2 regions of the Butyricicoccus sp. OF27-2pH9A genome follow, and region 1 is predicted to be linked to the other one. Evidence: predicted binding sites of a transcription regulator. Region 1 holds the regulator's gene; the other holds the start of a gene.
What was found. Region 1 encodes LexA, which represses DNA repair genes until DNA is damaged. Its sites were predicted from a motif close to CNAACANNTGTTNG; they were not measured.
Positions count from the first base shown of each region.

Region 2: recA (recombinase RecA) is a predicted target of LexA. The motif match lies at 14,080-14,093, and genes of this name have one in related genera.

Region 1 covers NZ_JAQEXK010000002.1:244-16,593, reverse strand. The annotation lists gene PG722_RS02155 (hypothetical protein) at 1-222, shown strand, start outside; gene secA (preprotein translocase subunit SecA) at 343-3,159, shown strand; partial or broken gene recG (ATP-dependent DNA helicase RecG) at 3,228-5,282, opposite strand; gene lexA (transcriptional repressor LexA) at 6,192-6,782, opposite strand; gene PG722_RS02135 (Asp23/Gls24 family envelope stress response protein) at 7,077-7,427, shown strand; gene PG722_RS02130 (DAK2 domain-containing protein) at 7,732-9,381, shown strand; gene PG722_RS02125 (hypothetical protein) at 9,444-10,208, opposite strand; gene PG722_RS02120 (RNA polymerase sigma factor) at 10,201-10,755, opposite strand; gene glgB (1,4-alpha-glucan branching protein GlgB) at 11,715-13,469, shown strand; gene PG722_RS02110 (bifunctional histidine phosphatase family protein/GNAT family N-acetyltransferase) at 13,584-14,747, opposite strand; gene PG722_RS02105 (dihydroorotate dehydrogenase) at 14,747-15,658, opposite strand; gene PG722_RS02100 (dihydroorotate dehydrogenase electron transfer subunit) at 15,658-16,350, opposite strand, start outside.
Region 2 covers NZ_JAQEXK010000011.1:88,517-104,866, forward strand. The annotation lists gene PG722_RS09525 (penicillin-binding transpeptidase domain-containing protein) at 1-1,064, shown strand, start outside; gene PG722_RS09530 (tRNA1(Val) (adenine(37)-N6)-methyltransferase) at 1,078-1,776, shown strand; gene rsmI (16S rRNA (cytidine(1402)-2'-O)-methyltransferase) at 1,909-2,757, shown strand; gene PG722_RS09540 (DUF134 domain-containing protein) at 2,803-3,153, opposite strand; gene PG722_RS09545 (NifB/NifX family molybdenum-iron cluster-binding protein) at 3,157-3,549, opposite strand; tRNA gene PG722_RS09550 (tRNA-Thr) at 3,720-3,795, opposite strand; gene rpsF (30S ribosomal protein S6) at 3,982-4,278, shown strand; gene PG722_RS09560 (single-stranded DNA-binding protein) at 4,293-4,784, shown strand; gene rpsR (30S ribosomal protein S18) at 4,806-5,078, shown strand; gene PG722_RS09570 (lysozyme inhibitor LprI family protein) at 5,215-6,549, opposite strand; gene PG722_RS09575 (L,D-transpeptidase family protein) at 6,852-9,656, shown strand; gene PG722_RS09580 (TetR/AcrR family transcriptional regulator) at 9,909-10,475, shown strand; gene trpS (tryptophan--tRNA ligase) at 10,490-11,551, shown strand; gene aguA (agmatine deiminase) at 11,596-12,690, opposite strand; gene PG722_RS09595 (hypothetical protein) at 13,016-13,486, shown strand; gene PG722_RS09600 (metal-dependent transcriptional regulator) at 13,643-14,026, shown strand; gene recA (recombinase RecA) at 14,206-15,378, shown strand; gene PG722_RS09610 (regulatory protein RecX) at 15,378-15,845, shown strand; gene pepF (oligoendopeptidase F) at 16,132-16,350, shown strand, end outside.

The DNA of each region.
Region 1 (16,350 bases):
GCACTGCACCGCACCCAGCCCATCTATCTGAGCGAGAACCGCTGCATGATGCACCTGCGGCTGACCGGCGTGCGGCTCGGCATGGAGCAGGTGGTAGTCTACACCTGGCTTTCCGGCGGCATGGCGCGTGTAGACCGCCTGTGGCATCCCCTGTCCGAACGGGAAAACGACCCATCCGACGCCGTGTTTGCCGCTACAGCCGCCGCTTTAACGGCTTTATAATATCAGCAATTTGCTTATTCACAAAAAATTTATTTATATTCTGTCCACTTTATGCTATAATACTATCGTATATGTAACAAATGGGGCTATTGCGCCCTTTTGAAAGGCTGAAGAAAAGTAATGGCTAATTTTTTGACCAAAATTTTCGGCACGCACTCGTCGCACGAGCTGAAAAAGATCTACCCCATTGCGGATAAAGTGGACGCACTCGAAGAGCAGTTCAAAAAGCTGACCGACGACGAGCTGCGCGCCAAGACAGACGAATTCAAGCAGCGCTACCAGAACGGCGAAACGCTCGACCAGCTTTTGCCGGAGGCATTTGCCACCTGCCGTGAAGCCGCATGGCGCGTACTCGGTATGCGTCATTACCGTGTACAGGTCATCGGCGGTATCGTCCTGCATCAGGGCCGTATCGCAGAGATGAAGACCGGTGAAGGCAAGACCCTTGTGGCTACCCTTCCCGCTTATCTGAACGCACTGACCGGCAAGGGCGTACACATTGTCACCGTCAATGACTACCTCGCCAAGCGAGACAGTGAGTGGATGGGCAAGGTATACCGCTTCCTCGGTCTCAAGGTTGGCCTTGTCATTCACGAGGTCCCGCCGCAGGCCCGCAAGGCGATGTACGCCGCTGACATTACCTACGGCACGAACAACGAGTTCGGTTTCGACTACCTGCGCGACAACATGGCGATCTACAAAAATGCAATGGTTCAGCGTGACCATGCGTTCGCCATCGTCGATGAGGTTGACTCCATCCTGATTGATGAGGCGCGTACCCCGCTGATCATCTCCGGTCAGGGCGAGAAGTCCTCTCAGCTGTACGAGATTGCTGACCGCTTTGCCGCTCAGCTTTCCTGCCTGCGCGTCAAGGAAGTGGATGCCAAGGAGGAGCAGGACGACATCGATGCCGATTACATCGTCGATGAAAAGGCAAAGACCGCGACGCTGACCCCCCACGGTCAGAAGCGCGCCGAGGCTTACTTTAAGGTAGAAAACCTGTCCGATCCCGCGAATACCACGCTGCAGCACCACATCAATCAGGCCATCAAGGCACGCGGCGTTATGCAGCGCGACGTAGATTACGTTGTCCGTGACGGTCAGGTCATCATTGTTGATGAGTTTACCGGCCGTCTGATGTTCGGCCGCCGCTACAACGAGGGTCTGCATCAGGCGATCGAGGCCAAGGAAGGCGTAAAGGTCGAGCACGAGAGCAAGACGCTGGCAACCATCACCTTCCAGAACTACTTCCGTCTGTACGGCAAGCTGTCCGGCATGACCGGTACCGCACTGACCGAGGAGGAGGAGTTCCGCCACACCTATCAGTTGGACGTTATCGAAATCCCGACCAACAAGCCGATTGCCCGTAAGGACAATCCGGATGCGGTTTACAAGAACGAACGCGGCAAGATCATGGCGACCATTGCCCGCATTGAGCAGTGCCACGCAAAGGGTCAGCCGATTCTGGTCGGCACGGTTTCCATCGAAAAGTCCGAGGAACTGAGCAAGATCCTGAAGGCTAAGGGCATCAAGCATACCGTCCTGAACGCAAAGTATCACGAGCGCGAGGCGGAGATCGTTGCACAGGCCGGCAAGCCGGGCGCAGTTACCATTGCGACCAACATGGCAGGCCGTGGTACCGATATCATGCTCGGCGGCAACGCCGAGACCATGGCGCTGGATGAAATTAAGAAGTATCTCCGTCACGAGGTCGAGGACCGTGTGCAGAAGGGCGAGATGGACGAGCGCGTTGCGCACGACTACATCGACCACATGATCTACGAGGCAAACGGCCATGCCGACACCGACGATCAGGAGGTTCTGGCTATCCGTGCCAAGTTTGAGGAGCTGTACAGCAAATTCAAGACCGAGACCGACGCGGCAGCCGAAAAGGTTCGTGCGGCAGGCGGTCTGTATATCCTCGGCACCGAGCGTCATGAATCCCGCCGAATCGACAACCAGCTGCGCGGCCGTGCCGGTCGTCAGGGCGACCCCGGCGAATCCAGCTTCTACATTTCGCTGGAGGATGACCTCATGCGTCTGTTCGGCTCCGAGCGTATCCAGAACATGATGGACACCCTCGGCATTGCCGATGATGAGCCGATCGATCAGAAGATTCTGTCCGGCGCGATCGAAAATGCTCAGAAGAAGATCGAATCCCGCAACTTCGGCGTTCGTAAGCACGTCCTTGAGTATGACGATGTGCTGAACACCCAGCGTCAGACCATCTACGCACAGCGTCTGCAGGTGCTCGAGGGCAAGGACGTTAAGGACAACATCGTCAAGATGATCGACGAGACCATCGCCCATGCGGTTCATGCCGCCATCGGCGAGCATAACCTGATTTCGACCGAGATGGTTGAACAGGCGCGCCGTCCGTTCATCGGCGTATTCCTGCGTCCGGAGGACTGCACCTTCACGCCCGAGGAGTGCGACGACCTGACCGCTGACCAGCTGACCAACATTCTGGCAGATCAGGCGCATAAGGTTTATGACGCTAAGGAGCAGGCCCTTGGCTCGCCCATCATGCGTGAGCTGGAGCGCGTTGTACTGCTCAAGAACGTAGACAGCAAGTGGATGGACCACATCGACGCTATGACCGAGCTGCGCAACGGCATCGGCCTGCGTGCATACGGTCAGTACGATCCGGTGGTCGAGTATAAGCGCGAGGGCTTTGATATGTTCGACGCGATGATCGATTCCATCCGCGAGGATACCGTCCGCATGATCTTCCTTGCACAGGTTCGCACCCGTGAGGAACCCAAGCGTGAGCAGGTAGCCAAGGAGACCGGCGCAGCAGGCGCAACCGACGGTTCTGTCAAGGCAGAGCCCAAGCGTGCCGGCAAGAAGCCGGGCCCAAATGATCCGTGCCCGTGCGGCAGCGGCAAGAAGTATAAGAAATGCTGCTACCTCAAGCCGGACGACCCGTATAAATAACTGTCGAGAAACCGGACTTTATTGACAGACTGAAACAGGAGAGAACCGAGGTTCTCTCCTGTTTTTATTTAATTGAACGCTTCATCATTTTGTTCGGCGAACATACGCTGCACACGGTCGAGCAGGATGGGATAGCCGGCGAGTGTTGGGTCGGCGGCCAGCAGCGCTTCCGCTTCCTCGCGGGCGTTCTGCATGAGCGCAAGGTCAGCCGCCAAATCCGCAACGTGCAGTGCGGGCAGGCCGTGCTGCCGCTGACCGAAAAAGTCACCCGGACCGCGCTGCGCGAGGTCTGCGCGTGCGACCTCGAAGCCGTCGCCGGTTTTGCACAGGATGCGCAGGCGCTCCCGCGCGACCTGTCCCTTATCCGCGCCGAAGAACACGCAGTACGACTGCCGTGTACCGCGGCCGACACGTCCGCGCAGCTGATGCAGCTGCGACAGACCGAACCGGTCTGCGTCCTCGACCACCATTAGATTGGCGTTCGGCACGTCCACACCGACCTCGATAACCGTCGTTGCAACCAGAATATCGTATTTCTGCGCTGCAAAATTGCGCATAATCTGATCTTTTTCCGCGTTTTTCATCCGTCCGTGCAGTACAGCCACGCGCCGGTGCGGAAGCAGCTTCTGCAGGTCTTTTGCATGCTGTTCCGCACTTTTCAGCTTGGTTTCTGCATTTTCGCTGTCCTCGATGAGTGGACACACGACGTAAGCCTGCCCACCGAGACCGACCTGCTTGTCGATGAAGGCAGTAATACGTTTGCGCATGTTTTCGCCCACGGCGTAGGTCTCAACCGGACTTCTTCCGGGCGGGATCTCGTCCAGCACGGATACATCCAGATCGCCGTACATAATGAGTGCGAGCGTGCGCGGAATCGGCGTAGCCGACATGACGAGCACATGCGGCGAGCCGCCTTTCGCGGACAGCGCGGCACGCTGCGCCACACCGAACCGGTGCTGCTCATCCGCGATAACGGCACCCAGCCGGTGGAACTGCACACCCTGCTGAATGAGCGCGTGCGTGCCCACGACCACCTGCGCCGCACCGGTCTCAATGGCGGCCAGTGCCGCACGTTTCTGCGCGGCAGTCATCGAGCCGGTGAGCAGCGTGCACGAGATGCCCAGCTCATCCAGCATGGGTGCAAGCGTTTCCGCGTGCTGCGCGGCGAGGATTTCGGTCGGCGCCATGAAAGCCGCCTGCCAGCCGTTCTGCGCGGCCAGCGCACACAATCCGGCCGCTACCACTGTCTTGCCTGAGCCGACATCACCCTGCACCAGCCGATTCATAGGCCGTCCGGAGGCGCAGTCTGCCGCAATCTCCATAATCGCACGCCGCTGTGCACCGGTCGGCGTAAACGGCAGGGCTTCAAAGAACGAATCCAATCCATTTGAGGTGAAAACAATGCCGGAATCCGCCTTTCGACGCTCCTTCAGCTGCTGCAGGCCGCAGCAGAGCAAAAACAGCTCCTCGAATACCATGCGTCGGCGCGCCTGCGCCACATCGTCCTTGGTTTTCGGTCGGTGAATGGCAGAAAGCGCATCTACTGCATCCGGCAGGCGGTATTTCGCCCGCAAAAGTTCGGGCAGCGGATCCGGCCATTCACCGGTCAGCGTGTCGAGAGCGGCAGCGGTTACACGCTCAAGATCGCGCTGGGTCAGTCCCGCCGTCAACGGATAGACCGGCACAATGCGTCCCGGGTGGTCAGCGTCCGGTGCGACCTTCTCCGACTGCGGGGAAACCATTGTGCGGCCGCGCCCGAATCCTTGCACCTTGCCGTAGAACACATACTCCTGTCCCACGCGCAGCTGTGCCGCAGCATACGGATTGTTGAAGTAGGTGACGTTCAGCGTGCCGGTTTCATCGTAAATCATACACTTGACCAACGTCAGGCCCTTGCGGATACGGTTGACCTTGGGTTCGGTGCCGACCACCGCGCGCACGGCGTACTTGTCCTCCATGTCGATTTCCGCAATCGGCGTGATGTGGGTGCGGTCCTCATAGTCGCGCGGGTAGGTCTCGAGCGCGTCACGCAGCGTGCGTATATGCAGTTTTTCGAGCAGCTTCGCCTTTTTCGGGCCGATGCCCCTGACGAACTGGATGCTGTCATCAACCGATGGCATGTGGACTCTCCTTTTGGAATTTCGATTTACAAAGCACCCGCTTTACGGGACGCGCGAACCGCTCAGGCGGTTCGCCCATTCTGGGCGGCACCCTTTTTCTGCACCAATTGACCGAGGCGCACGAACCGCGCAGGCGGTTCGCCCTAACGGGCGGAGCGTTTTTCGCTGAACCTCAGCGAAGGAGCTGCGCTCTGCGGAGCGCGGGAGACTGCCGCGTCCGCGGCGGGGACAAAAAGGAAGGGACACCTGCGGTTTCCCTTCCTCTTTGGACTCCTACCTTTCCCTTATTTGATAGCCTGACGCAGACCAGAGACCGGCGACAGCTTCGAAAATAAGAGTACGACAGAGGATTTTTTCTTCCGTATATTTCTCAACCTGTTCGCAGTGTCAGATACCATTCTGCTGCACAGATCGGCTATTTCCAGCAGGCGCGGCATTACAGTGCCGCACAATTCGATAGCGCGTTGCTACAGACAGTTTCTGCGAAGATAAATTGTACCAAACACCTAATCCGTAGGTGCCGTGCGGTACAACGTGTTAAAGAGTTGCGCAACACGGTCATGTTGCGCCTACGGAGATGAACCCACATGTGTAGCAGAACGGTATCTGACACTACGAACAGGTTGCAAAAGACACGGTAGAAAAAATCCTCTGCCGTTCCCTTTTTTCGGAGCGGTCACATGTCGGCAATCTTCGCCAGATCCTCCAAGGGAAAGGGGTGATTCACAAGAGGGTGGAAACCGCAGGTGTCTACCCTCTTGTGCGCCCGCGCGGCGTCAGCGCACGTCCCCGCCGCAGGGCGCGGCGAAGTCCCCGCTTGATTTCAAGCGAAAAACCTCCCGCCCGTTAGGGGCGAACACGCCTGCGGCAGTTCGCGTCCCCCCGCTCAGCCGGTACTGAAAAAGGCTGCTCTTAATACTCGCGGTAAACCGCCTTCACCACGCCTAAAATCTGGCACCCGGTGCCATTGATCGGCGGATACGCCGGATTCTCCGGCATGAGCCATACACCGTCCGGCGTAATGTTGAGCGTCTTGCAGGTGGCCTCATCCTCGAGCAGCGCGATCACAATATCGCCGTTGCGCGCCTGCACATCCTGCCGGATAATGACCAGATCATCATCCATAATTCCCACGCCGATCATCGAATCGCCGCGAATACGCAGCGCGTAATACTCGCCGCCGCCCGCTGCCGGCTCGAACGGCACATAGCCGATATGCTCCTCCACCGCGAGGATCGGCATACCGGCGGTGACGCGGCCCAGAATCGGCACGCGCGGCACCATGGAAGGGCCGCTGACCGGCGTCAGCGCACGCGATTTATGCTCATTCGGCTCCAGATAACCAGCCTCCTGCAGCTTTTTCAGGTGCGCATGCACGGTGGACGGCGACCGCAGTCCCATCTCTGCACCAATCTCACGCACCGAAGGCGGATAGCCGTGTTCAAGGGAATAACTGCTTATATAATCCAGTATCTGCTGTTGTTTGGCGGAAATCTTCTTCATTTTCGGCACTCCTCGCTGTTTCCGTCGGAACATACGTTCGTAATTTTATCCTTATTATACCGCAATCCGCTGCAATAAGCAAACATTTGTTTGCATTAACCTGCACGAATTTTCCGCGTTAATCGACACTATCCTTTATTTTATCCATTTTTCTGCCGCCGTGTTGAAAAATAACGCAGTTTCATCACCGCATTGCTTGTATTTTACATGATTTTGTTATATCATATAAACAGCAAAAGTATTGATTATTGCGGGGCAGACGCATTCTGCCTTAACTCGCAGGGAGGTTTTTATATGACCATCAAGACCGATCTCGGATATATCGACATTACCAACGAGGTGCTGGCCGGCATTGCCGGTTACGCAGCATCCTCCTGCTTCGGTGTCAAAGGCATGACCATCCGCTCCATGTCGGACGGACTGGCGCACCTGCTCGGACTGGAAAACCAGTCGCGCGGCGTAAAGGTCACCGAGGCTGTGGACGGCGGTGTCAACATCGACCTACACATTGCAGTCGAGCACGGCGTGAATATTGCCACCGTCTGCCGCTCTATCATCGGCGAGGTACGCTATCATGTTGAGCGCCTGACCGGTGTGGACGTAAAGAACGTCGATATCTATGTAGAGAGCATCAAGGCGGACTGACACCTATAGGGGACTTCGCAAGTCCCCTATATACGGAAGTCAGTTCCGTAGAAACTGACTTCCGATACCCGAACGACGCGCCCCAAGGGCGCTGAGTCGGAGTAACAAAACCCACGCTCATGTCGCGGGTTTTGTTGCGGCATAACGCCGCTGTTTGAATACCGCGGTACAACCGCGGACGTCTGCGGACGGAACCAATGACTCGGATTGCCCTAAGGAAATCCCGTCATGCGGTTACGGTTTGCAAGCAAACCGAAATCTTATTACGCGCAACTGCGCGGTTACTTTTAGGAGAGTTAGATAAATGGCAGATCAGAAAATCAACGGTGCGCTGTACCGGTCCATGGTGATCGAGGGCGCACTCGCCATTGCAGAAAAGAAGGAACAGGCAAACGAACTGAACGTATTCCCGGTACCGGACGGCGATACCGGCACGAATATGTCCATGACGATGGGTTCCGCAATGGCTGAGATGGAAAAGCTCGCCGCGCCGACCCTCGCCAAAGCGGCGGACGCGACCGCTTCCGCGCTGCTGCGCGGCGCGCGCGGCAACTCGGGTGTTATCCTGTCGCTGCTGTTCCGCGGCATGGCGAAAAAGCTGCGCGAGACTGACGAGGCCGACGGCCGCACACTCGCGCTTGCGCTGCGCGAGGGCGTAGACACCGCCTACAAGGCGGTTATGAAGCCCGCTGAGGGCACCATCCTGACCGTATCGCGCGTTGCGGCACAGCACGCAGTCGAGCTGTGTCAGGCCGAGCCGACGCTCACTGCAGAGCAGGTTCTGGCAGCGATCATCGAGCAGGGCCACACCGCACTTGAGGAAACCGTTCATCAGAATCCGGTGCTCGAAAAGGCAGGCGTGGTTGACGCCGGCGGCTTCGGCTTTATCACCATCTTCGAGGGCATGCTGGACGCGCTGCGCGGCATCCACAAGGAACGTGCTGTTGCGGCAGAGCCGACCAAGTCCACCGCAGACTTCGCTGCGATCAACGACGAGGACATCACCTTCACCTACTGCACCGAGTTCATCGCATCCCGCAAGGACAAGGCACGCAATGTTGCCCGTCTGCGCTCTATCCTGAACGAGATCGGCGATTCGCTGGTTGTTGTCGAGGATGATGATATCGTCAAGGTACACGTTCACACCGACCAGCCAAACAAGGCGCTCGAGGAGGGTCTGAAATTCGGTCCGCTGCTGACCGTTAAGATCGAAAACATGCGCGAGCAGCACACCGCCAAGGTAATTGAGGGCACGGCAGACGCGCCCAAGGAGCGCGTGATCGTTCCGGCAGAGAAGAAGTTTGGCTTTGTAGCCGTTGCTGCCGGTGAGGGTCTCAAAACCCTGTTTACCGACCTCGGCGCGGACGTTGTCGTACAGGGCGGACAGACCATGAACCCGTCCACCGACGATATTCTGCACGCTGTCGATGCCGTTCCGGCAGAGATCGTTTTCGTGCTGCCGAACAACAAGAACATCATCATGGCTGCCGAGCAGGCGGTTCATCTCTCCGAGGAGAAAAAGGTGATCGTCGTGCCGACCAAGACCATCCCGCAGGGCATTTCGGCTATGCTGGCAGTCGATCCGGAAGCCGAGCAGGACAGCGAGCTGGCGCTTGCTATGCTGGACGCGGCAAAGCACGTCCGCAGCGGTCAGGTGACGTATGCGGCCCGCGACAGCGAGTTTGACGGCAAGAAGATCAAGCAGGGTGAGTATCTGTCGCTGTGCGAGGGTAAGCTGTGCGCCAACGGCAAGGAAACCTCGGTCATCAAGAAGCTGGCGCGCGAGATGGTCTCCGACGACAGCGCGTTTGCAACCATTATCTTCGGCGAAGGCGTTACCGAGGAGCAGGCCGCTGAGGTCGAGAACCTGCTGCACAAGGAAAATAAGGAGATGGAGATCAACGTCATCGACGGCGGTCAGCCGGTTTACTACTACATCATTTCGGTAGAGTAAACCGTCCGGAAAGCATAAAAAAGCATCGAGAGAAGCTCTCTCGATGCTTTTTTCGTTAGGTTTTACTGAATAAACTCTGCCGCCATGCCGAACATCGCCTGTGCATCCAGACCGGTGTCGAAGCCGCTGATGAGGTACGTTACGCCGTCCTGCTCCCAGAGTACGGACTGGAACATTTTATCCTCCACCTCGTCCGAGCCGTAGCTGATAACGAGTTCGCCGTTCTTCTCCTGCTGCTTTTCCTCGTCGGACTTCTCGTAGTCGGGCGGTACGAAGCGGTAGTGCGCATCGCGGTAGGTCAGCGTAACGCCGTTTACCTCGGTGGTCGTTGCCGGTACCGGATTGTCCTGCTCGTCCTCGGTGAACACGGTGTAGCTCTTATGTGCGGACAGATTCAGCTCCGCGCCATCCTTCGTGTAGGTCGCGTCCACCTCGCTGACTTTTTCGGTCTCGCCCATGTCGTTCTGTGCGGTGGTATCCACATCAAAGCCGTAGCTGAACGTATACTCGCCAATCTTGTCCGGCAGCGTGAGCGCTACACCTGCATCAGCCAGATGCGCCTGCGTGCTCGACAGATCCAGCCGCTGGTCAGACCAGCCCTCACTGAAAATGCCGCCCATGCCGCCGGCGGCGAATGCGCCGGTCACCGCAATCGCAGCGACAGCGGCAACCGCCACAAAGCGTTTGCTCCACAGATGACGCTTGCGTGCCGGTGCATTGTTCAGTGCGAATTTGACGCGCGCCTGCATCGAATCCGGTGCATGCAGCTCATCTGCACACTGATGCAGCATTTCCTTGATTTCACGTTCCATTTTGATTTCATCCATGATTTGCAGCCTCCTTCGGCTTCCGTTCTTCGGTCAGCGCCTGCCGCAGATGACGGCGAGCGGAAAAAAGGCGGGATTTCACCGTTCCCTCGGTCACGCCGGTCGCCTGCGCGATCTCGCGCACCGAGCAATCATCGAAGTAATACAGCACCACGGTCACGCGGCGTTTTTCGTCCAGCGTGTCGAGTGCGGCATACAGGCGGCGCTGCTCATCCGTCCGCAGCACGGCGGACAGTGCGCTTTCACTCTCGCCTGCGTCAAAAAACTCTGAGACCGGCGTTTCCCGTTTGGCTTTGCGGCAGTACTTCCATGCCGCGCGGGAAAGCGTTTTGAGCAGCCACGGCCGGAATTTGCTGCCGTCCCGCAGCGATTTGATGGACTGCGCACAGGTGACAAAGGCCTCCTGCGCCAGATCCTCGCCGTCCGTCCTGCTGCCGGTGATCAGGCACGCAAGGCGGTATGCATCGTCCTTGTAGCGCTCGTACAGCTCGTCGAACGCCTGCATATCGCCGTGCTGCATGCGGCTGACAAGCTCTTTATCGTTCATAACTTTCTATCCTTTCCTTGGGTGCGTCTGTATATAAGAGCAGCCAGTTTGGATTCGGTTCATTTTATTTTCAGTGAAATCCGCGTCCTTCGACGCACCCGAGTATAAGAGCCGCGAAGCGGCGGGCCGGTTCATTTTTATTTAACGGACACTTTGTACAGTTTTGACGGTTGCGTTTAACGTGGATGTATTCTATACTTAATTTATAAAATCTGGATTGTGCCGCTGTATCGTGTGGTCGCTTGCGAAGCGAACCTAACTCGCCTGCCCGGCGAGGGCACAAGAAGGAGACAACCTGCGGTTTTCTCCTTCTTGTGAATCTTCCTCTTTCCCTTAGAGGGCACGGCGAAAATCGGAGAGACGAGACCGCTCCGAAAAGGGGAACGGCAGAGGATTTTTTCTTCCGTAGGGGAGCACAGTGTGCTCCCATTCCCCTGCCTATACGCAGTGCCAGATACTCTGCTGCTACACAGGCGGTTCAATCTCCGCAGGCGCGACATACCCGTGTCGCGCAACCCTTTGGCGCGTTGTAACGGAAGGCACCTGCGAATTTAGGTATTCGCTACAATTTATCTCCGCAGGCCCTGTCTATCATAACACGCTAACGAATTGTGCGGCACTGTTATCCCCCAGGGGACCTTCTCTTGCCCTACGGACAATTCACCTTGTGCCGCACCCAGCGTAGATTTAACCGCATGTGTAGCAGTAATCTATCCGACACTGCGAATATGCGGATACATGGACGTGCAAAGCGCGTCCTACGGTAGAAAAGATCCTCTGCCGTTCTCTATAGTCTCAGTTCACTAATTTTCGCCGTGCTATCCCCAAGGGAAACGGGAGTCCCAAGAGGGTAGAAACCGTAGGTGTCTACCCTTTTGGTTTCCCCGGCGCAACCGCCGCAGTTCTTTCACTTCGCAAGCGACCATCCCTCGTTAGGGGAAAAGAAAGGAAGTGCTTCCATGAATCAGCACCAATTCTTCACAGGAGAAATTTTCGACGCCTACCGCTGGTTTGGCGCTCACATAGAGCAAAACGCTGTCGTTTTCCGTACCTTTGCGCCCAATGCCAGCCGCATTACGCTGACCGGCGCGTGCAACGGCTGGACCGAGACCGATCTGGTACAGGACGGCCGCAGCGGCTTCTGGTCGGTCTCTGTGCCGGACGCCCGCGCAGGCCAGTTTTACAAATACCGCATCTACGGCCCGGACGGCTCTGTCACCGAGCACTGCGATCCCTACGGCTTTGCCATGGAGCTGCGGCCTGCCTGCTGCTCGATTATCACCGACCTTGACGAGTACCGCTTCACAGACGAGGCGTGGATGGCTGACCGCACGGCTTCGCCGGACGCACCGCTGAGCATCTACGAGATGCACCTCGGCTCGTGGATGCGCAATCCGGATGACGCAAACGGCTGGTACACCTACGATGAAATCGCCCGCCGACTGATTCCCTATCTGCAGGAAAACGGCTACACGCATGTGGAGTTTCTGCCGCTGTCCGAGCACCCGTTTGACGGCTCCTGGGGCTACCAGAACACCGGATTTTTTGCCCCGACCTCGCGCTACGGCACGCCGGCGCAGCTGAAACTGCTGATTGACAAGCTGCATCATGCCGGTATCGGTGCGATCATGGATTTTGTACCGGTACACTTTGCCGTGGACTCCTACGGTCTGGCGAAATACGACGGCACGCACCTGTACGAGTACCCGCACAGCGCGGTCGGTGAAAGTGAATGGGGCAGCTACAATTTCATTCATTCCAGACGGGAAGTACGCTGTTTTCTGCAGTCTGCAGCCGATTACTGGCTCACTGAGTTTCATTTTGACGGTCTGCGCATGGATGCGGTCTCGCGCCTGATCTACTGGCAGGGCGATCCCGCGCGCGGCATCAACGGCGACACGCTCGACTTCCTTAAAAATATGAACCGCGGTCTGAAAGCCCGCCATCCCTCGGCTCTCCTCATCGCTGAGGACTCGACTGCCTATCCCGGTGTCACCCGTCCGGTGGACGAGGGCGGCTTGGGCTTCGACTACAAGTGGGATCTCGGCTGGATGCACGACACGCTCGAGTTCTGCCAGACCCAGCCGGATCTGCGTCCGCGCGACCATGGCAAGCTGCTCTGGTCGATGCACTATTTTTCCAACGAGCACTACCTGCTGCCGCTCTCGCATGACGAGGTTGTGCACGGCAAGGCGGCAATCGTGCAGAAAATGTGGGGCGCGGACGAATGCGACAAGTATGCGCAGGCGCGCGTGATGTATCTGTATATGTTTACACATCCGGGTAAAAAACTGAATTTCATGGGCAACGAGCTGGGTCAGCTATACGAATGGAGCGAAGCCGGTACGCTGGACTGGGCACTGGCAGAACGTCCGTTCCACCGTTTTTTCCACAGCCTGTGCAAAGCTTATGTGGAGAATCCCGCGCTGCACGCAGATTATGCGCCGGATAATTTCCGGTGGGCGGAAAATCATGCGGATGCACCCTGCGTATTCGGCATGGAGCGCCGTGCAAACGGAGAAACGCTGCTCGCCCTGTGCAATTTTGCGGACAGCGAACAGAAATTCACCGCTTCCCTGCCGAAATTTACGATTCTGCTTGACAGCAATGCCGCGGAGTTCGGCGGCACCGGAGAGACGCTTGCCGTCTCCCGCAAGGATAGTCTGTGTACGGTTGCGCTGCCGCGATACAGTGCGGTTCTGCTCAAGCTGTAAAATCGAAAAGCAGCCGAAAAGGATTTCTTTTCCGCTGCCGTATGCAATTACTAACTGCTAATTTCTCATTGCGAATCAAAAAGCGCTCTGCTAAAAACAGAGCGCTTTTCCTATTTATTCGACCGAAATCGGCTTTACCATCTGATAATGCAGTCCGTTCTCATCGCGGTACTCGCCGCGCTGCAGAAAACCGAATTTATGATAAAAACCTTGTGCACGCATGTTTTTCTCGGCAACACGAGCACACAGCTCGCGCTTGCCGAGCGCACGGTACACGCTGATGGCCTGACCGAGAATCTGTCCACTCAGACCGCAGCCGCGGTAGTCACCGGCAATGCAGAAGCCACCGACCAGACCAATCTCCGGCTGCTCCTCCCACCAGGTTTTCAGGTAAACGAGTGCGGCTTCTTCCCCGCTTTCCAAACAGCCGAAGGTGCACGCCCGCGGCGAAACCTTCTGTGCCCGCTCTACATCGCGGATGAGCGCATCCGGATCGAGGTTTGCATCCGTACCGTAGGCATTCTTGTGCAGCTCGCGCATGAATCCCACGAGTTTATCCACATCCTGTGGATTCTTTGGGTCAGCGCGGCGGAACCAGATCTGCGGCGACGCCGGAATGCCCTTGGTATTCGTCCATCCAATGGACGCAAACGTGGAGTATTCCTGCGGCAAATGCGAGGCATCATTCTCGTAAACCATGTCGATATTGCCGTTTTCGTCAAATTCCAGCTTGGCAACACAGGTGTTGTCACCCCAGCCGATTTCGCCCATCTGTTCGGGTGCAAAGCCGTGTGCAATCGTCAGCATGCCGCGAATCGCACTGCCGTGCGTCACTACTGCAACCTCTTTGCCCTCATTTTCACGCACAATCGCGCGCACGCCGTCCAGCATGCGCTGACCGGCCTGCATGACCGTCTCGCCGTGCGGCGGCGCTGCTTCCCACGGACGGGCACACCACAGCGCGTACTGCTCAGGCCATGTGTGCGGCAGCTCGGCCCACGGAATATCCTCCCAGTCTCCCATATCAATCTCGCGCAGCACCGGTCGGGTCTCCACCGAGAGATGGTGCGGCTCTGCCACAGCCTGCGCCGTTACGCGTGCGCGGAACAGATCGGACGAGTAAACCGCCGCGAGCGGCACATTCTCAAACCGCTTTGCCAGATACGGCAGCTGCTTGTACGCCCGCGTGGTCAGCAGCGCGTTGTACTGACCATGACACCGGCGGTATACATTGCCCTCTGCCTCAGCGTGACGGATGATGTAGACCGTGGTTCTCATCAGCCTACCTCAACCGCGCCGGACAGCTCGGTGACAGACTTCACGCCGTGTGCGTCCAGCCACTCGTTCAGCTCGGCAAGCGCCTTGACCGGAGCGGTCGGGTCGTTGAACATCACCGTACCCATGGCAACCGCGTCTGCGCCCGCAAGCATCATTTCGACAATATCACGTCCGGTTCGGATGCCGCCCATGCCGAGAATCGGCACGGAAACCGCCTTACGCACCTGATATACCATGCGAACCGCAACCGGGAACACCGCCGGACCGGACAGACCGCCCATTACGTTGGACAGGATCGGCTTGCGCTTTTCGATATCAATGCGCATACCGAGCAGTGTATTGATGAGCGAAAGCGCGTCCGCACCTGCGGACTCCGCCGCGCGTGCAATCTCCGCAATATCGGTGACATTCGGGGACAGCTTGACGATCAGCGGCTTCTTCGCCTTGGCCTTGGCTGCCGAAACGACCTCCTCGACCATCTTCGGCTGGGTGCCGAAGGCCATGCCGCCGCATTTTACGTTCGGACAGGAGATGTTCATCTCGATGAGGTCAACATCCGCGTCCGAAATCTTCTCGACCATGCCCTCGTACTCCTCGACCGTGTTGCCGGAGACGTTGGCGATAATTTTGGTGTCGTACCGGCGCAGGAACGGAATCTGCTCCTCGATGAAACGGTCAATGCCCGGGTTCTGCAGACCGACACAGTTGAGAATACCCTGCGGGGTCTCCGCGATGCGCGGCGCCGGATTGCCGAGACGCTCGGTCGGTGTCAGACCCTTCACGCCGATGCCGCCAAGCTGAGACAGGTCGAAAAATTCGCCGTACTCATGCCCGAAGCCAAAGGTGCCGGATGCGGTCGTGATCGGGTTTTTCAGCTCAACGCCGCAAAAGTTCACTCTTAAATCTGCCATTACCACTCGACCTCCTCAGCATTGAACACCGGACCGTCCTTGCAGACATGACCGTAACGGGTTTCGCCGTTTTCCGACTTGAGCGCGCACGCGCACACCAGACAGGCACCGATGCCGCAGCCCATACGCTCCTCCATCGAAACCTGACAGGGCACGCCGGCTTCCTTTGCAATCGCCGCAATCGCCTTCAGCATAGGCTTCGGACCACAGGCGGCAACGCCGGTCGCATCTGCCACCTGCTCCTTCAGCACATCGGTGACAAAGCCGTGACGCGCATAGGTGCCATCGTCGGTGGTGACAAAGGTCTCGCATTCATCACGGAAGTCGCCCTCAAGGATCACCGCACCCTTGTTGCGGAAACCGAGGATTGCGGCAGGCTGTGCACCCTTTTCTACTGCCGTGCGAACACATCCAAGCATCGGCGGTACGCCAATGCCGCCGCCGATAAAAATCGGACGGTCGCCCAGTGCCTGCACGTCAAAGCCGTGTCCGAGCGGTCCAAGCACGTCGAGCACATCGCCAACCTTGCGTTCGCTCAGCCACTTCGTGCCGTCGCCCTTCACCTGAAAAACAATGCGCAGATGGCTGCCCTGCCAGGTGCAGATCGAAATCGGGCGGCGCAGCAGATGCCCCTCACCGCATGCAATGTGGACGAACTGGCCGCACTGCGTCAGTTTAACGATTGCCGGCGC
Region 2 (16,350 bases), on a different contig from region 1:
CGTTCGCGGATAAGCTGTCCGGCTATAATCTGCTCACCGGCGTATATTCTCCGCTCGGCACCGGCAACAGCCTGTATCTGACGATTGATGCCTATTTGAACAATATCGCCTATCAGGCTTTGAGCGGAATGAACGGAACGGTTGGCGTTTATAACTATAAAACCGGTGAAATTTTGTGCATGGTGTCCACACCGACATTCGATCCGGCCAATCCGCCGGACATTGCGGCGGATGATCCCGCATGGGACGGCGTTTACGTCAACCGACTGCTGTCCGCAAACTCGATTCCGGGCTCCATCTTCAAGGTTGTGACCATCAACGCCGCTATCGAGAACATCCCCGACCTGTTCCAGCGCAAGTGGACGTGCACCGGCTCGGTCAACATCGGTGGCGAGGAAGTCACCTGCCCGCACGCTCACGGCGAACAGGATATCGAGGAAGCGCTCGCCAACTCGTGCAACGGTGTGTTCGGTCAGCTGGCCGTCGAACTCGGCGGCGAAACCATGCAGAAATACGCGGATGCGGCAGGACTGACCAAGTCCATCAAGGTGGACGGCATCCAGTCCTCGGTCGGCAAGTTTGATTTCTCGGGCAATGACAATCAGCTGGCGTGGTCGGGTGTCGGTCAGGGTCAGGATACCCTGTGTCCGATCAACATGCTCCAGTATATGGGCGCGATCGCCAACGGCGGCAAGGCTGCCGTGCCGCGTCTGATCGAAAAATCTACCACAGATTACGGTCTGCCGACCGGCATTTACTATCCGCACAAGTCGGCGCAGCTGATCGATGAAAAGACCGCCGGTACCATCGCGGATATGATGCACAACAACGTCATCGAAACCTACGGTCAGGACCGTTTCCCGGGCATGGATATCTGTGCCAAGTCGGGCACCGCCGAGGTCGGCGCGGATAAGTCGCCGAACGCATGGTTCACCGGCTTCCTGCGCGATGAAGCTACGCCGTATGCCTTCATCGTTCTCGTCGAGAACGGCGGCGGCGGTTCGTCCGTTGCGGGCACGGTTGCGTCGCAGGTATTGCAGGCGGCGGTCGAGAAAGACTATTAAGGAGAGAGAAATCATGGCGCAAAGCACCGAAATACTCCCTAACGGACTGCAATTATTACAGGACGACCGTTTTTTTAAGCTCGGTCAGGACAGCGTGCTGCTCAGCGCGTTCGCCAAGCCGAGACGCAATGCCAAACTGCTCGACCTCGGCTGCGGCACAGGCGCACTGGCGCTGCTCGTATGGCGTCCGGATCTCAAGATCACCGGACTGGAACTGCAGGACGGCCCGCTCGACCTGTTCCGGCAGTCCATCGCGGCAAACGAGCTGGAAAACGTAACCGCTCTGCAAGGCGACCTCCGGCAGATGCGTACGCTGCTGCCGCACGGCAGTATGGATTACGTCATCTGCAACCCGCCGTATTTCGACCGCAACGCGGGCGCGAATGCGCCGACCGCCGAAAAGCGCACCGCTCGCCAGGATGCCACCTGTTCGGTCGAGGAACTGGCGGTTGCGGCCTCGTTCGTGCTGCATACCGGCGGTAAAGCCACGTTCGTATTCCGGCCGGAGCGGCTGTGGGTGCTGCTCGAAGCGCTCTCGCGCGTGCGGCTCGTGCCGAAAAGAATGCGGTTCGTACACCAGAGCGTGCAGGCGGCGCCAAGCGTCGTCATGGTCGAGTGCCGAAAAGGCGGCAGCGCGGAAGGACTTGTTGTTGAGCCGCCACTGATCGTTGAGAGTGATGAATATTTCCGTATTTACGGAATTGAGAATTAGCGCTATCCTTGCGTGAGTCCCGTCCGCGCTGCGCTGATACGCGCAATGCGCGATGATTTAGCCGCACCTTCATTTCCCATTCTCAATTATCCATTCTCTATTCTCCATTTAAGAAATTCCGGAGGGATTGAATTGTCTACATTATACTTAGTCGCAACGCCGATCGGCAACCTGAGTGATTTATCGCCGCGGGCACGCGAGGTGCTCAGCACAGTGGATTTCATCGCGGCAGAGGATACCCGCGTGACGCAAAAGCTGCTTAACGCCTGCGAATTGCCCAAAAAGCCGATGATCTCGTACTACGAACACAACCGCCGCGCACGCGGTGAAGCGGTTTTGGAGAAGCTGCTCGCCGGTGAGACCTGTGCGCTCGTAACCGATGCGGGCACGCCTGCGGTTTCCGATCCGGGTGAGGATCTGGTCGCGCTGTGCGCCGAGCACGATGTGCCCGTTATCCCGATTCCGGGCTGCTGCGCGGCGGTCTGCGCGCTGGCGGCATCCGGTCTGCCGACCGGACGCTGGTGCTTTGAAGGCTTCCTGTCGGTCAACAAAAAGGCCCGCAGAGAGCATTTGGACGCACTGCAGGGCGAAAAACGCACGATGATCTTCTACGAAGCACCGCACAAGCTGTGTGCAACGCTGCGTGACCTGCGCGACGCCTTCGGCGGCGACCGCCGACTGTCGCTCTCGCGCGAGCTGACCAAGCTGCATGAGCAGACGCTCCGCATGACGCTCGATGCGGCGGTTGCATACTTTGACGCCAATGCGCCGCGCGGCGAGTTCGTGCTCATCCTCGAGGGTGCGCCGGACGAGCCGGAGACCGAGCAGGACGAGGCGGACCGTCTTGCCTCTGCCGCCAAGGCAGTCCGCCGCCGCGTGGAACAGGGCCAGACCCAGAAGGACGCGGTCAAGGCGGTTTCCGCCGAAACCGGCGTAAAGAAAAACGCGCTGTACCGCTATGTACTCGATCACGAAGAATAACGAAAAAACCGTTGCAAAAAGCAACGGTTTTTTCGTTTTCTGCACCTATTCGAGATGTTTCGGACAGCCGCTGCGGCAGCAATGTCCGCGTCCGGGACACTGTGCATGACGCTCGCACAGCGCAACATCGCCGCCCTCGATCACCAGTCGTTTGCCGTTTACAAGGCAATCCGCCAGCTTGCGGCGGGCGTTGTTGTAGATCAGCTGCACCGTTGTGCGGGCCACGCCCATCTGCGCGGCTGCCTGCTCCTGCTGCAGATTTTCCAGATCCAGCAGACGGATGGCTTCATATTCATCCAGCGTCATTTGCACGCACTCTGTCGTACTTTCCTGCGGGGAAAACTCGCTGAACGTCGGCAGACCGCAGATTCTGCGGCACTTTCTTGGTCTCGACATGAATTATTCGTGACAGTGACCGCCGCAGCCGTGGCTGCCGCAGGAATGGCCTTCGCCGTGATCATGGTGCGTGCAGTGCACATTGGGATCAAACGCCAGCGTACCGTTCAGGAAAGCCTGTACTGCCTCATCTGCATTGCCCTGCACGCCGCCGATCAGACGGATATTGGCCTCCGCAAGCGCTGCCTGTGCGCCGCCGCCAATGCCGCCGCAGATCAGCGTATCCACACCAAGCTGTGCCAGCAGGCCGGCCAGCGCACCGTGACCGCTGCCGTTCGTATCCACCACCTGCGCATGCAGCAGCTTACCGCCGGATACCTCGTACAGCTTAAACTGCTCCGTGTGGCCAAAATGCTGGAAAACCTCTCCGTTTTCATAGGTAACTGCGATCTTCATAACCATTTCCTCCGAATCATTTATGGCATATGCCAATAACATTACTTATAGTCTATCACGTTTTTGGCATATGTCAATAATAAGTTTTGGCATACCGCTATCCCATTATATAGAAAGCAGACGCCAATATCCGGATAAAGCAAAAACCCTTCCGAAAATCGGAAGGGTTTTGGAGCTTGTGGCCGGACTCGAACCGGCGACCTGCGCATTACGAATGCGCTGCTCTACCAACTGAGCCACACAAGCACTTATGCGTCCTGCGACGAATCTTTGCCTCGTTCACAGTGTTTTCAGTATATCATGCTTTTGAAAGTTCGTCAATATTTTTTTGAAATTTTTCTTGACATTCTCCGTGTATCCGTTATAATGATATAGTATCCTTGCTCACATCAAAGGATGTGGGCCAAAAGTCCAAAAGGAGGTGCTAAGAATATGGCAAAGATTTCTGGCAAGTACGAGACTATCTTCATCGTTAACCCCAAGCTGGAAGAGGCAGCGGCTACCGCTGTTGTGGACAAGTTCAAGTCTCTCGTTGAGGCGAACGGCACGAACGTAGAGGTCGAGGACTGGGGCAAGCGCCGTCTGGCGTACCCGATCGAGGATCAGACGGAGGGCGTTTACACGCTGGTTCGTTTTGAGTCCAAGCCCGATTTCCCGGCTGAGCTGGACCGTATCTACAAGATCACGGACGGCATCATGCGTTCCATCATCGTCTGCCTGGACGACTAAGGCGGTGAACACCAATGCTCAATAAGGCGATTCTGATGGGTCGTTTGACCCGCGATCCCGAATTGCGCCATACCCAGTCCAACATGGCTGTGTGCTCGTTCTCGCTTGCGATCGACCGTGGTCGCAAGGATCAGAACGGCGAACGCCAGACCGACTTCATCGACTGTGTCGCATGGGGCCGTCAGGCAGAGTTCGTTGCACAGTGGTTCACGAAGGGTTCTATGGCAATCGTAGTCGGCCGTATCCAGTCCCGCCGCTGGCAGGATCAGAACGGCAACAACCGCACTGCAATCGAAGTAAATTGCGACGAGGTTTCCTTCGGTGAAACGAAGAAATCCCGCGATGCCTACAATGCAGGCAATCAGGGCGGTTTTGGCGGCTATGACAACGGATCGCAGATGCGGCCCGAGCCTGCCGCGTCCCAGGTTGCTCCGGCTTTCGATCTCCCTGCAGGAGATTCGGATTTTCAGGAGCTTGCTGATGACGACGGCGATGTCCCATTCTAAACTGAAGGAGGTTACGTGATCATGGAAGAAACCAAGAAGGAATTTACTCCCCGTCCGGAGCGTGCAGAGCGCCCGCAGCGCGGCCGTCGCCGTCGCAAGGTATGCGCATTCTGCGTAGATAAGGTTGCACACGTTGACTATAAAGATGCCGGCAAGCTGAAGAAGTACATGTCCGAGCGCGGCAAGATCCTGCCCCGCCGCATGACCGGTACCTGCGCTGCTCATCAGCGTCAGCTGACCGAGGCTATCAAGCGTGCACGTCACATTGCTCTTCTGCCCTACACCGCAGAGTAAGCAATTCGTTTTTTATAATCAAGGATACGCAAAGCGTCGTTTTCGCAAGAAAGCGGCGCTTTTTTTGCACCCTTGTTTCTCGTTTGCGGCAAACAAAAAGGACGCCTGATGCGTCCTTTTTTCGTTATTCCTGTGTTCAGTTCATCAGATCGAGCAGCTTATAGCAGCGTGTTTTGGTGTAGCTCTGCTTAAAGCTGTAGGATGCAAGCTGCTTTGCGGTGTCATCCTCGGTCTCCTTTGCGGCATTTTCCGCACCGGAATCCCGCTCCTGCACCCACTGCTTGTAGCTTGCCTCCTCGGAAGCGTACTGATCGGCGTTGAGCACGGTCGCAAGGTAGTCGTACATCTCACCCAACAGGTTATCCCATTGCTCAAACGAGCTTGCGGTCATGGCCAGCTCATCCTCCTGGTTGGCTGCCGACGAAATTTTCAGATCGTCACTTTCCAGCTCATCCATCTTTTTGCTGAATGCATCGCGCTGCTCGGCCTTTTTCTGGCTGTTCTCTTCCTGCTGCTTTTCCTGCTGCTGTGCATCGGAAAGCTGCTTCTGCAGCTCCTTGACCTGCTTTTTCTGGTCAGCGGTCAGCGAATCATCATTTGCCAGAGAATCCAACTTGCCGCTGGCGGCATCGTACTTTTTATCGTCCAGATAGCTCTGTGCCTCGTCCAGATCGGAATTGAACTGATCGTCCGACTGAGCAGACTGCGCCTTATCGAGCAAATCCTCGATGGCCTTGTACATCGCGGAATCCGGGTCGGTGACACGGTTCTGCAGCTGCTTGAGCGCCGCAATGGCCTCGGTGTACTGGCCGTTTCCTACATAATCCTCAGCGGACTGATAGTCCTTGATCAGCTGAATGGTCGCATCCAGAGCAGCCGGATCCTTAGCCTCCTCCTGCGCCTTCTGGTAATACGTAAGCGCCTTGTCGAAGTCACCGTGATCCATGTACTTTTCGGCCATGATGAGGTTTTCGTCGGTCTTGTGCGAATTTGCAAAATACCACACACCGCCGCCGATCAAAGCCGCCACGATGATGACCACCAGCGCAATGATCAGGCCGCGTTTTCCCTTGGACGGCTTTTTGTAAACGCGGTCCTTCGGATCAGCCTCGCCGTTGTAGTAGGTCGTGCGGCGCTCGGGCATGCCCGCAGCACGGCGGACCGGCGGCGTGTCGATCGGACGCATGGTATCCTGCGTGGGAATGTTCGGATTCGGGATATTGGGATTGGTGTCTGCCAGCGGATCGGCAACCGTGTCGTCCACCGGAAGCTGCTGCTTTTCATCCCGCATAGCCGCGTCAAACGCGCTGGTGTCAATCGGACCGGTCTCGACAGGGTCCTTCATATCATCCGGCAGGGTGGTAAATACAGCGGTTTCGTCGTTGACACCGGTCTGCTCGACAGCTGCGCCGCAGAAGGGGCAGAATTTGCCGGCGATTGGCAGCTCCTTGCCGCAGTTTTTGCAAAGCATGAGTGATTTCCTCCTTTGAAAAAGGGTCGTTTTTATGCTTATTTTATAGTATAACATGCTGTATTCAGATTGTAAAGCGTGGATAGCTGCTCCCGGCATTGGGATTGCCGCTTGCGAAGCGAGGGACGCTTGCTTACCCTCTTGCCCTCTCGGCGTGGGTACGCCGCCCCCAGCGGGCAGCGAAATGTTTCGGAACTGAAACCTTACTCATCTTGACAAGCTCTGGTCCGGAACGTAAAATATAGGTAATAAAGTAAGGCAGAATGTCCGCATTCTGCAACTGTCAAAAAGGGGATAGTATTTTGAAGTTGACAAAACGCATTTTCAGCGGTCTGCTGGCCGCCATGATGCTGTTCACCACTGCTTTTGCCGTAAATGATTCGGCGACAACCACGGCTGCAAACGCGCTGATGTTTGCACTCAAGCCGATCACCGGCAGCGCGTACGACAGCACTGCTCTCCAGACCGATCTGGCAGCAGCGCAGAAGACCATCTCGCAGCGCATGCAGCTTGAGGGTCTGACCGGCGCGTCTGCCGCCGTTTCCGGCGATGTGATCACCGTTTCCATTCCGAAAACAGCTACCGGCAGCACTGCCGCTTACTGGGCCGCTCGTCTGGGCGACCGCCGTCTGTGCAGTGTAACCGACTTTCTGAACCATGAGTGGCAGTTTGACCGTGCAGATTTTGCCTCTGCCAAGGCAACCACCGAGAACGGCGCAGAAGCCGTTGAGATCGACCTGACCGACTCCGGCAAGACCAAGCTGACCGAGGCCCACAACAAGGTAAAGGCATACCTTGCGGACAGCAAGAACGACGCTGGCAAGGCGCAGTGGCTCATCTTCCACTGGGGCACCACCACCTTCCGCATGCTGGTGGACGACAGCTTCTCCGACAGCAAGCTGGTGATCGGCGGCGATTCCGATCCGCTGCGTGCCGGTGCATCCAAGTACATGCCGCAGTATCTAATGCTCGATCCGCTCCCGTTTGCACTGGAGCAGACCGCCGTTCCGACGACCACCGAGCCGACGACTCCGACCACTCCCACCGAACCCACGACTCCGACTGACCCGACCACACCTTCCGATCCGGCGACCACGGATTTCCCGGACATCGACGGCCACTGGGCTGCCGCTTCGCTGCGCAAGGGTGTTGAGCTGGGTCTTCTGAAGGGCATCAACGGCAAAATTATGCCGAACAACTCGGTCAAGCGTTCCGAAGCTATCGTTATCCTCAACCGCGCACTTGGCGCAGCGCAGGCCGACAGTGTATCCGGTCTGGCTGCCAGCCAGCAGTCCGCATGGTACAGCGCGGATCTGGGCAAGGCCATCCACCTCGGCCTGATTACCGCAAACGACAACCGCAACTTTGACACTGCAGCTACCCGTGCTGAGGCTTTCGTGCTGATGGCTCGTGCGTTCGCATACGACCGCGCAGAGACCGCTGCCGATGAGCTGAGCAGCTTCACCGACACCTCCTCCATGACCACCGAGCAGAAGCAGGCAGCTGCCGCTCTGATCAGCAAGGGCGTTGTAAACGGTACCTCTGCTACCAAGCTGTCTCCGTCGAACAAGCTGACCCGTGCACAGTTCGTCACCATGATTGTGCGCATTGCCGCTGCCACCAACGCAGACAGCGCACCGACCAAGCTGGCCGGCGGCACCGTACTCACCAATCCGAGCATCACTCTGACCGGCGCTGTCGCAGACGGCGACTGGATCTTTGCCGCTCCCACGAATGAGATTTCGCTCGATTCCGTCAGCAGCTCGCACCGCATCGTCCTCAAGGGCGAGGAGCGCGCTGTACTGAATGCTACCAAGCAGACCAGCATTTCCACGCTTGCTGTTGACCCGGCAGGCACGGCGGATGTTAAGATGGACAACACTTCGTCCGTAAACACGCTCGTTATCGCAGGCAAAGGCGGCTCCGTTGGCTACAGCGGCGCAGTCTCCAACATCGAGATCACCGCTTCCGGCCGCACGATCGTGCTCGAAGGCATGACCTCGGATGCCATCACCATTACCGGCAGCAACAACACCATCCTGCTCAAGGGCGACGCGGATACCGTTTCCGTACTGCGCGGCTCCGGCAACCGCATCACGCTGTCCGGCACGGTCGGCACGATGGTTCTGGCCGGCAAGAACACCACGGTTGACGGCACCGGCAAGATCGGCACCGTAGACACCCGCATGGTCGGCTGCACGGTAACGGCTAAGGCCGACCACACGATCGACAACATCGATCCCGGTCTGGATGGCGTTCAGATCACGATGACCGTTCCGGATAAGGTTAAGGCCGGCGGCTCGCTGACTGCCAAGGTCAGCTTCTCCGGCGTAAAGGAAGGCGTTACCTGTACTGCAATCTGGTATCAGGACGGCTCCGCGATCAAGGGCTGCACGAACAACAGCTTCGAGCTGACCAACGGCAAGACCTCCAGCCACACCAGCACTTTCACCTTCACCAAGAATATGAAGACCAGCACGGCGATTGGCTTTAAGCTGCTCTACAACAACCCGTCCACCGGCGAGACCGAGCAGGTTTACGCCCAGAAGACCGTTCCGATCGAGAATTACTCTGCCGAGTGGTATGCACAGCGCGATGCTGCCGCCATCCTCAAGCAGGTATCCTCGGTTTACCGCGGCAACTACACCACGTCCTACGCGGCCAACAACGATTACTCCAAGACCACCAAGGAGGTCTGGATCAACGCCAAGGGCTACTCCAGCAACACCAATTATCTGGTCTGGATCAACCGCGCATACCAGCATGTAAACGTATTCACCGGCTCCAAGGGCAACTGGAAGCTGACCAAGAGCTTTATCGTCGGCACCGGCGCTTCCTCCACCCCGACTCCGGTCGGCGTGACCACCGTCAGCTACAAGCTGAAGGCAGGCTGGACCACCGGTACTTACACAGTTCGTCCGGTTGTAGGCTTCTACCCGGGCACCGGCTACGCGTTCCACTCCCGCCTGTGCTATCCCGGCACCGATACCGAATACGACTTCAGCAGCGGCTATCCGGTTTCGCACGGCTGTGTACGCATGAAGCACAACGACATCAACTGGATTTACAACAACGTACCGATCGGTTCGACTGTCGTAATCTACTAAACCGCAGCTGCAAACACCGATATTCTCCGTTTTTCCGGAGAGTATCGGTGTTTTTTTGCCGCAAAACAGTGTGTACATCATCAACATCCTGTCCTGCACCGCAACGATAAATTCTCACCCTGATAGTGCAATTCGTCATTTTATACGCATTTTTCGCAAATGCGATTGATTATCGTTGTGACATTTTAATGTTGACACCGACAACATCAAGGACTATAATAAACCCATTACAACAAACAACGAGGTGAGAAAATGGCCGATCAGTATCATCACGGAAATCTGAAAAGCAAGCTGCTGGAGGAAGCGGTCACGCTGATCTCGCAGGACGGCCTCGAAAATCTTTCTCTCCGGCGGCTGGCAACGCAGTGCGGCGTGAGTCACAACGCCATCTACCGCCACTTTGACAGCAAGGAGCGCCTGATCGACGCCTGCCGTGCCTACGTCATGCAGGAGCTGACGCGCACACTCGAGCTGACGCTCAGCGGTCTGGACGAAAGCCTGCCGCAGACCATGGAGCAGCTCGGCACCGCCTATCTGGATTTTTACATGCGCAACCCGACGTATTTCAGCGCGTATTTCCGCAACGCATCCCAGAAGCTGACGTTCTCGCTTGAGCCGATCGAGGGCAACTACCCGCCGTTTTCCGTTTTCCGCCGTGTGGCTGTCGCTATCGCGGAAAAGCAAGGCATTCCGCAGGATGAGACACGATGGCGGCTTCTGCGCTACTGGACGATGCTCAACGGCATGTTCGCCATGTGGATTTCCTCCAACGTGGAACTGCCCGAAAACTGGAAAACCTGTCTGAAAAACGAATTTTAAGGGGCGTTTACGATATGAAACAGATCATTCTCACGGGCGACCGCCCGACCGGCAACCTGCATGTCGGCCACTACGTCGGCTCACTGGCCGAGCGCGTGAAGCTGCAGAATTCCAGAAAATATGACGAAATTTACATCATGATTGCGGACGCACAGGCGCTGACCGACAACGCCGAGCACCCGGAGCGCGTGCGCCAGAACATTATGAAGGTCGCGCTGGACTATCTTGCGGTCGGCATTGACCCGGAAAAGTCGAACATCTTCATCCAGTCCATGGTGCCGCAACTGACCGAGCTGACGTTCTACTACATGAATCTTGTCACGGTGTCCCGTGTACAGCGCAACCCTACCGTTAAGGCAGAGATTCAGATGCGCAACTTTGAAGCCAGCATTCCGGTCGGTTTTTTCTGCTATCCGATCAGTCAGGCAGCCGACATCACCGCATTCAACGCTACGGCTGTTCCGGTCGGCGAGGACCAGGAGCCGATGCTCGAGCAGTGCCGTGAAATCGTGCACAAGTTCAACACGGTTTACGGCGAAACGCTGACGATGCCGCAGATTGTTCTTCCGTCCAATAATGCCTGCATGCGTTTGCCCGGCACAGACGGCAAGGCGAAGATGAGCAAGTCGCTCGGCAACTGCATCTACCTTGCGGATCCGGAGGAGGTCGTTCGTGAGAAGATCATGTCCATGTACACCGATCCGGACCACATCCGCGTGCAGGATCCCGGCAAGCTGGAGGGCAATTCCGTGTTCACCTATCTGGATGCGTTCTGCCAGCCGGAGCACTTCGCAGAATTCCTGCCGGACTACCAGAACCTTGACGAGCTGAAAGCGCACTACCAGCGCGGCGGACTCGGCGATGTGAAGGTAAAGAAGTTCCTGAACAACGTCATGCAGTCTCTGCTGTCGCCCATGCGTGAGCGCCGTGCGCAGTGGGAGGGTCGCCTGCCTGAAGTCTACGAGATTCTCAAGAAGGGCAGCGAAATCGCCGCTGAGACCGCTCAGGGCACGCTCGATCGAGTCCGTCACGCGATGAAGATCGACTATTTCACCGATAACGGCCTGCTCAAGTAAAAACAGCAAAATAAAGGACGAACCGCTTGGTTCGTCCTCTATTTTTACACTTTCGGGATTTGCTGGGTCACGCAGTGGATATTGCCGCCGCCAATCAGAATATCGCGGGCAGCAATCGCAACTACCTTGCGGGTCGGGAAAAGCTCCTGCAGGATAGCCTGCGCCTTTTCATCCATCGGGTCACCGAAGGCGGGCATGACAACAGCCTCGTTCGCAATGTAGAAGTTGACGTAGCTTGCCGCCAGACGCTCTCCCGGGGTGCGGGTCGGCTCGCCGTCGCACAGGTCAAGGCCGTCGCACTCCTCTGCGGTGATGGTCACCGGCTTGGGCAGCGGCAACTTGTGCACTCTGATCCTGCGTCCCTTGGCATCGGTCGCAGCTTCCAGTGCATCCAGACTGGCCTTGGAGAGCGCATACTGCGGGTCGGTCTCGTCGTCCGTCCACGCGAGCACAACCTCGCCCGGAGCCGTGAAAGCACATACGTTGTCAACGTGCTCGTTGGTCTCGTCGTTGTAAATACCGCGCGGCAGCCAGATCACCTTGGAAACGCCCAGATAATCGCACAAAACCTGCTCAATTTGAGTCTTTGTGAGATCGGGATTGCGTCCCGCGCTCAGCAGGCAGGCTTCGGTGACGAGCGCGGTGCCCTCGCCGTCCGAGTGGATGGAGCCACCCTCGCAAATGAAATCGCGTTTGTCGTATACGTCGTTGTTCAGCAGGTCGCAGAACTTGCGCGCCACACGGTTGTCCTTCTCCCACGAGGGATACAGGCCGTCCACATCGCCGCCCCACGCGTTAAACCCCCAGTCGATGCCGCGGCGCTCTCCCCTGCCGTTGATAACAAAGGTCGGGCCAACGTCACGCGCCCACGCATCGTCAGTCTCCATCACGACCAGACGAACGCGGTCGGGCAGCTGCGCACGCGCGTTGTCATACTGCCCTTCCGAGCAGAGCACGGTCATGCTTTCGCTTTCGGAAATCGTCTCGATCACACGCAGAAAGGCTTTCCGGGCCGCATAGGCGCCGTACTGCCAGCTGTCGGCGCGTTCCGGCCAGATCATCAGGCAGCCCTCATGCGGTGCAAACTCCGCAGGCATATAAAACCCGTCCTGCGCGGGTGTAGTGTGCAAAATTTTCATGGTATCTCTCCTGTTCGGTGGTACATCAAGAGTACAACATTTTGATTAAATTTGCAATGGTCGTAGGCGGTTTGAAATGAAAAATTGAGAATGGAGAATGGAAAATGAACGTAATATTTAACGGTATGCGGGCGGTCACTGACCGGTCCCTGCGATTACACGATTGCCGATGTTTGAGAGAACGCCATTCTTACCTGATAAATACACCGATTTTCCCCTCACCTGCATTCTCCATTCTCAATTATTCAACTTTCTCTTTATCAACCCCGCAGAATATGGTACACTAAAAATGTATCAACCCATTTCCAAAGGAGAGGTGCATACCATGAATTACGCTTACACCTATACATACACACCGCTTTTCTCAATGATTCTGCCGATTCTGGCACTTTTACTGATTCTTGCGGGCGGCATCGCGCTGTACACGCTGTTTGTCCGCAAGCCGAATCACTACCACGGCGCGGCAGCAAAGCTGCATGATTTTCTCAATTTCCGGCACGCATACACCGAGGGTCTGCTGAAAATCCTGTACTGCATGACGGTCGCTGCGCTGGCTGTTTACAGCGTTATTCTGCTGTTTTTCCACTTTTTCTGGGCGATCCTGCTGTTTATCGTCGGAAATATTGCTGCACGGCTCGGCTATGAATTTATTATGATGCTGTTCAGCATGCACCGCACCCTGCGCAGCATTGACCGCAAAATGCCCGAGCCGCAGCCGTTCGAGCAGCCGGCTCCCGCACCGCAGCACGAGCCGCAGAATACACCGGAAAATCCGCTCCCGCCCGATCAGCCGTAACACAAGCCGCTGTTTCCGCTTGAAATTTGTTCAACGCAGATTGCAAAAACACGCAAGTCATGATAAAATAGATATACTATTACAGAATTTCGCGGCAGGACCAACCCATGTGCTGCCCTACAGAAAAGTGTATCTTAGAAAAAGGAGGTCCGTGCATTGAAAATTCAGGAAAGCGCGGAAAACTACCTGGAAGCCATCCTGGTTCTGACGCAGAAAAATGGACAGGTGCGCTCGATCGACGTTGCGCACTACACCGGCTTTTCCAAGCCGAGCATCAGCCGTGCCGTTGGCCTGCTGCGCGATAACGGTTACGTTTCCATCGACCAGAACGGTCTGCTGGGACTGACCGAATCCGGCATGCAGATTGCCACCAGCATTTACGAGCGCCACACCGTGCTCACCGCGTTCCTCACCGCTCTCGGCGTGGACGCTGAGACCGCCGCTGAGGATGCATGCCGCATCGAGCATGTGCTGAGCGAGGAAACCTTCGACAAGCTTAAGCAGCATGCGAAGGCGTATATCGACGCACAGGGTAAATAAGACCCGTTGAAAATCCTGCCTGAAAAGGCAGGATTTTTTATATCAAATTTTATCGAACAAATTTTCGATAAAATCATTGCATTCAAATCGGCACCCTGTTATAATGGGTGTATCGAATCCGAATACACCGCCGCTCTGCGGCTTGCATATTTGTAACTTTTTCAGGAGGAAATGCTATCATGGCTACCAAAAAGCAGTTGGAACCGGTCGCTCCTGCGGCTGATAAGAAGAAAGCACTTGCCGCTGCGCTCGGTCAGATCGAAAAGCAGTTCGGCAAGGGCTCGGTCATGCGTCTGGGTGAAAACACCGGCATGAACATCGAACACATCCCGACCGGCTCGATCGGTCTGGATCTCGCACTCGGCATCGGCGGTCTGCCGCGCGGCCGAATCATTGAGATCTACGGACCGGAATCCTCCGGTAAGACCACGGTTGCGCTGCACAGCGTTGCAGAGGCACAGAAGCTGGGCGGCACGGCTGCGTTTATCGATGCCGAGCACGCGCTCGACCCGGTTTACGCCAAGGCACTCGGCGTTGACATTGACAGCCTGCTGGTCTCCCAGCCGGACACCGGTGAGCAGGGTCTGGACATTGCGGAAGCGCTTGTGCGCTCGGGCGCGATCGACATCGTGGTTATCGACTCGGTTGCCGCGCTGACACCGCGCGCCGAAATCGAAGGTGAAATGGGCGATTCCTTTGTCGGTCTGCACGCCCGCATGATGAGTCAGGCGATGCGCAAGCTGGCCGGCTCGATCGCCAAGAGCCAGTGCGTAGCCATCTTTATCAACCAGCTGCGTGAGAAGGTCGGCGTCATTTACGGCAATCCGGAGGTTACCACCGGCGGCCGTGCGCTCAAGTTCTATGCGTCTGTCCGCATGGAGGTTCGCCGCGTGGAGCATCTAAAAAACGGCACCGAACTGATCGGCAGCCACACCCGTGTAAAGGTTGTAAAAAACAAGGTCGCTCCCCCGTTCAAGCAGGCTGAGTTCGATATTATGTACGGCGAAGGCATTTCCCGCACGAGCGAGCTGGTCGATCTCGGCGTGGAATTCGGCATCCTCAGCAAATCCGGCGCGTGGTTCTCCATGGGCGATACCCGTCTGGGTCAGGGCCGCGATGCTGCCAAGCAGTATTTCAAGGATCATCCGGACATCGCGGATGACGTACAGAAGCAGATCATGGAAAAGGTTGCCGAGGAGCGCAGCAAGTTGGCGCAGAGCCATGCGGCACGTCCTTCCGCTGCTGTGCCGACCGAGAAGGCCGAAAAGCCTGCGGATAAGGCACCGCGTCCATCGTCCTCCAAGGCAGTCTCCATCGACGCGGACGATTTTGACGACCTCGACGAAGAATAATGAGCGAGGATAAATACCGCGCAGCCCTCGATATGGCGGCAAAACAGCTGTCTTACCGGGCACTGAGTGCGAAAATGCTGCGCGACAAGCTGCTTGCCAAGGGTCATGATGAGGAAGCCGCCGATTACGCGCTTGCGTGGCTGACCGAACGCAGCATGCTCAATGACGAGCTTTTCGCGGAAAGCGTTGTACGCGGCTACACGCGCAAGGGCTACGGCGCGGCACGCATCCGACAGGAGCTGACCCGCCGCGGCATAGACCGCGACGCCGCAGAAGCGGCTATGCAGACCTTCTCCCCGGATGAGGCGCAAATGCTGGCTCTGCTCGAAAAACGCCTGCACGGTGACGTTTCCGATCGAAAAGAGGTCGAAAAAGCCGTTGCGACACTCCAGCGGCGCGGTTTTGCATGGAATGATATCAAGCGCGCACTCGAAACCTACGGCAGTTCGCTGCCGGAGGAAGAATAATTTTTTATTCAAGGGTTTCTATCCTCAAGCGAATCTTTTCGCGCGATAGCGCGCATGAAATAGAATTTGCTGTGCAAATTTCAAAAAAGTCAGGGCATGTACCTGACTTTTTTGACTTATAGAGGGAGAAAGTTTCTGCACAGGAACTTTCGGACGACTCTGGAACGGCCCACGGTCCGTTCCTCTTGTCGGCAAAACGGTAGTTTTGCGACAGGGTCTTGCATGAATCCCGCGGTTGGAGTATCATAATAAGAGGAGAAAACTCTACCGGAAAGGAAGTATTTCCATGGAAAACAATAAAATTCCCGCCCGCGCAGATGTGCCCGCAAAGGACAAATGGGCGATTCAGGATCTGTTTGCGACCGACGATGACTGGCGTGCCGCGTTAGCGAAGGCCAAGGAGTTCATTCCGCGCATCACCGCATTCCGCGGCAGACTGGCCGAAAGCGGCGCTGTTCTGCTGTCTTTTTTCCGTCTGGATGATGAAATCAGCCTTGCATTTGAC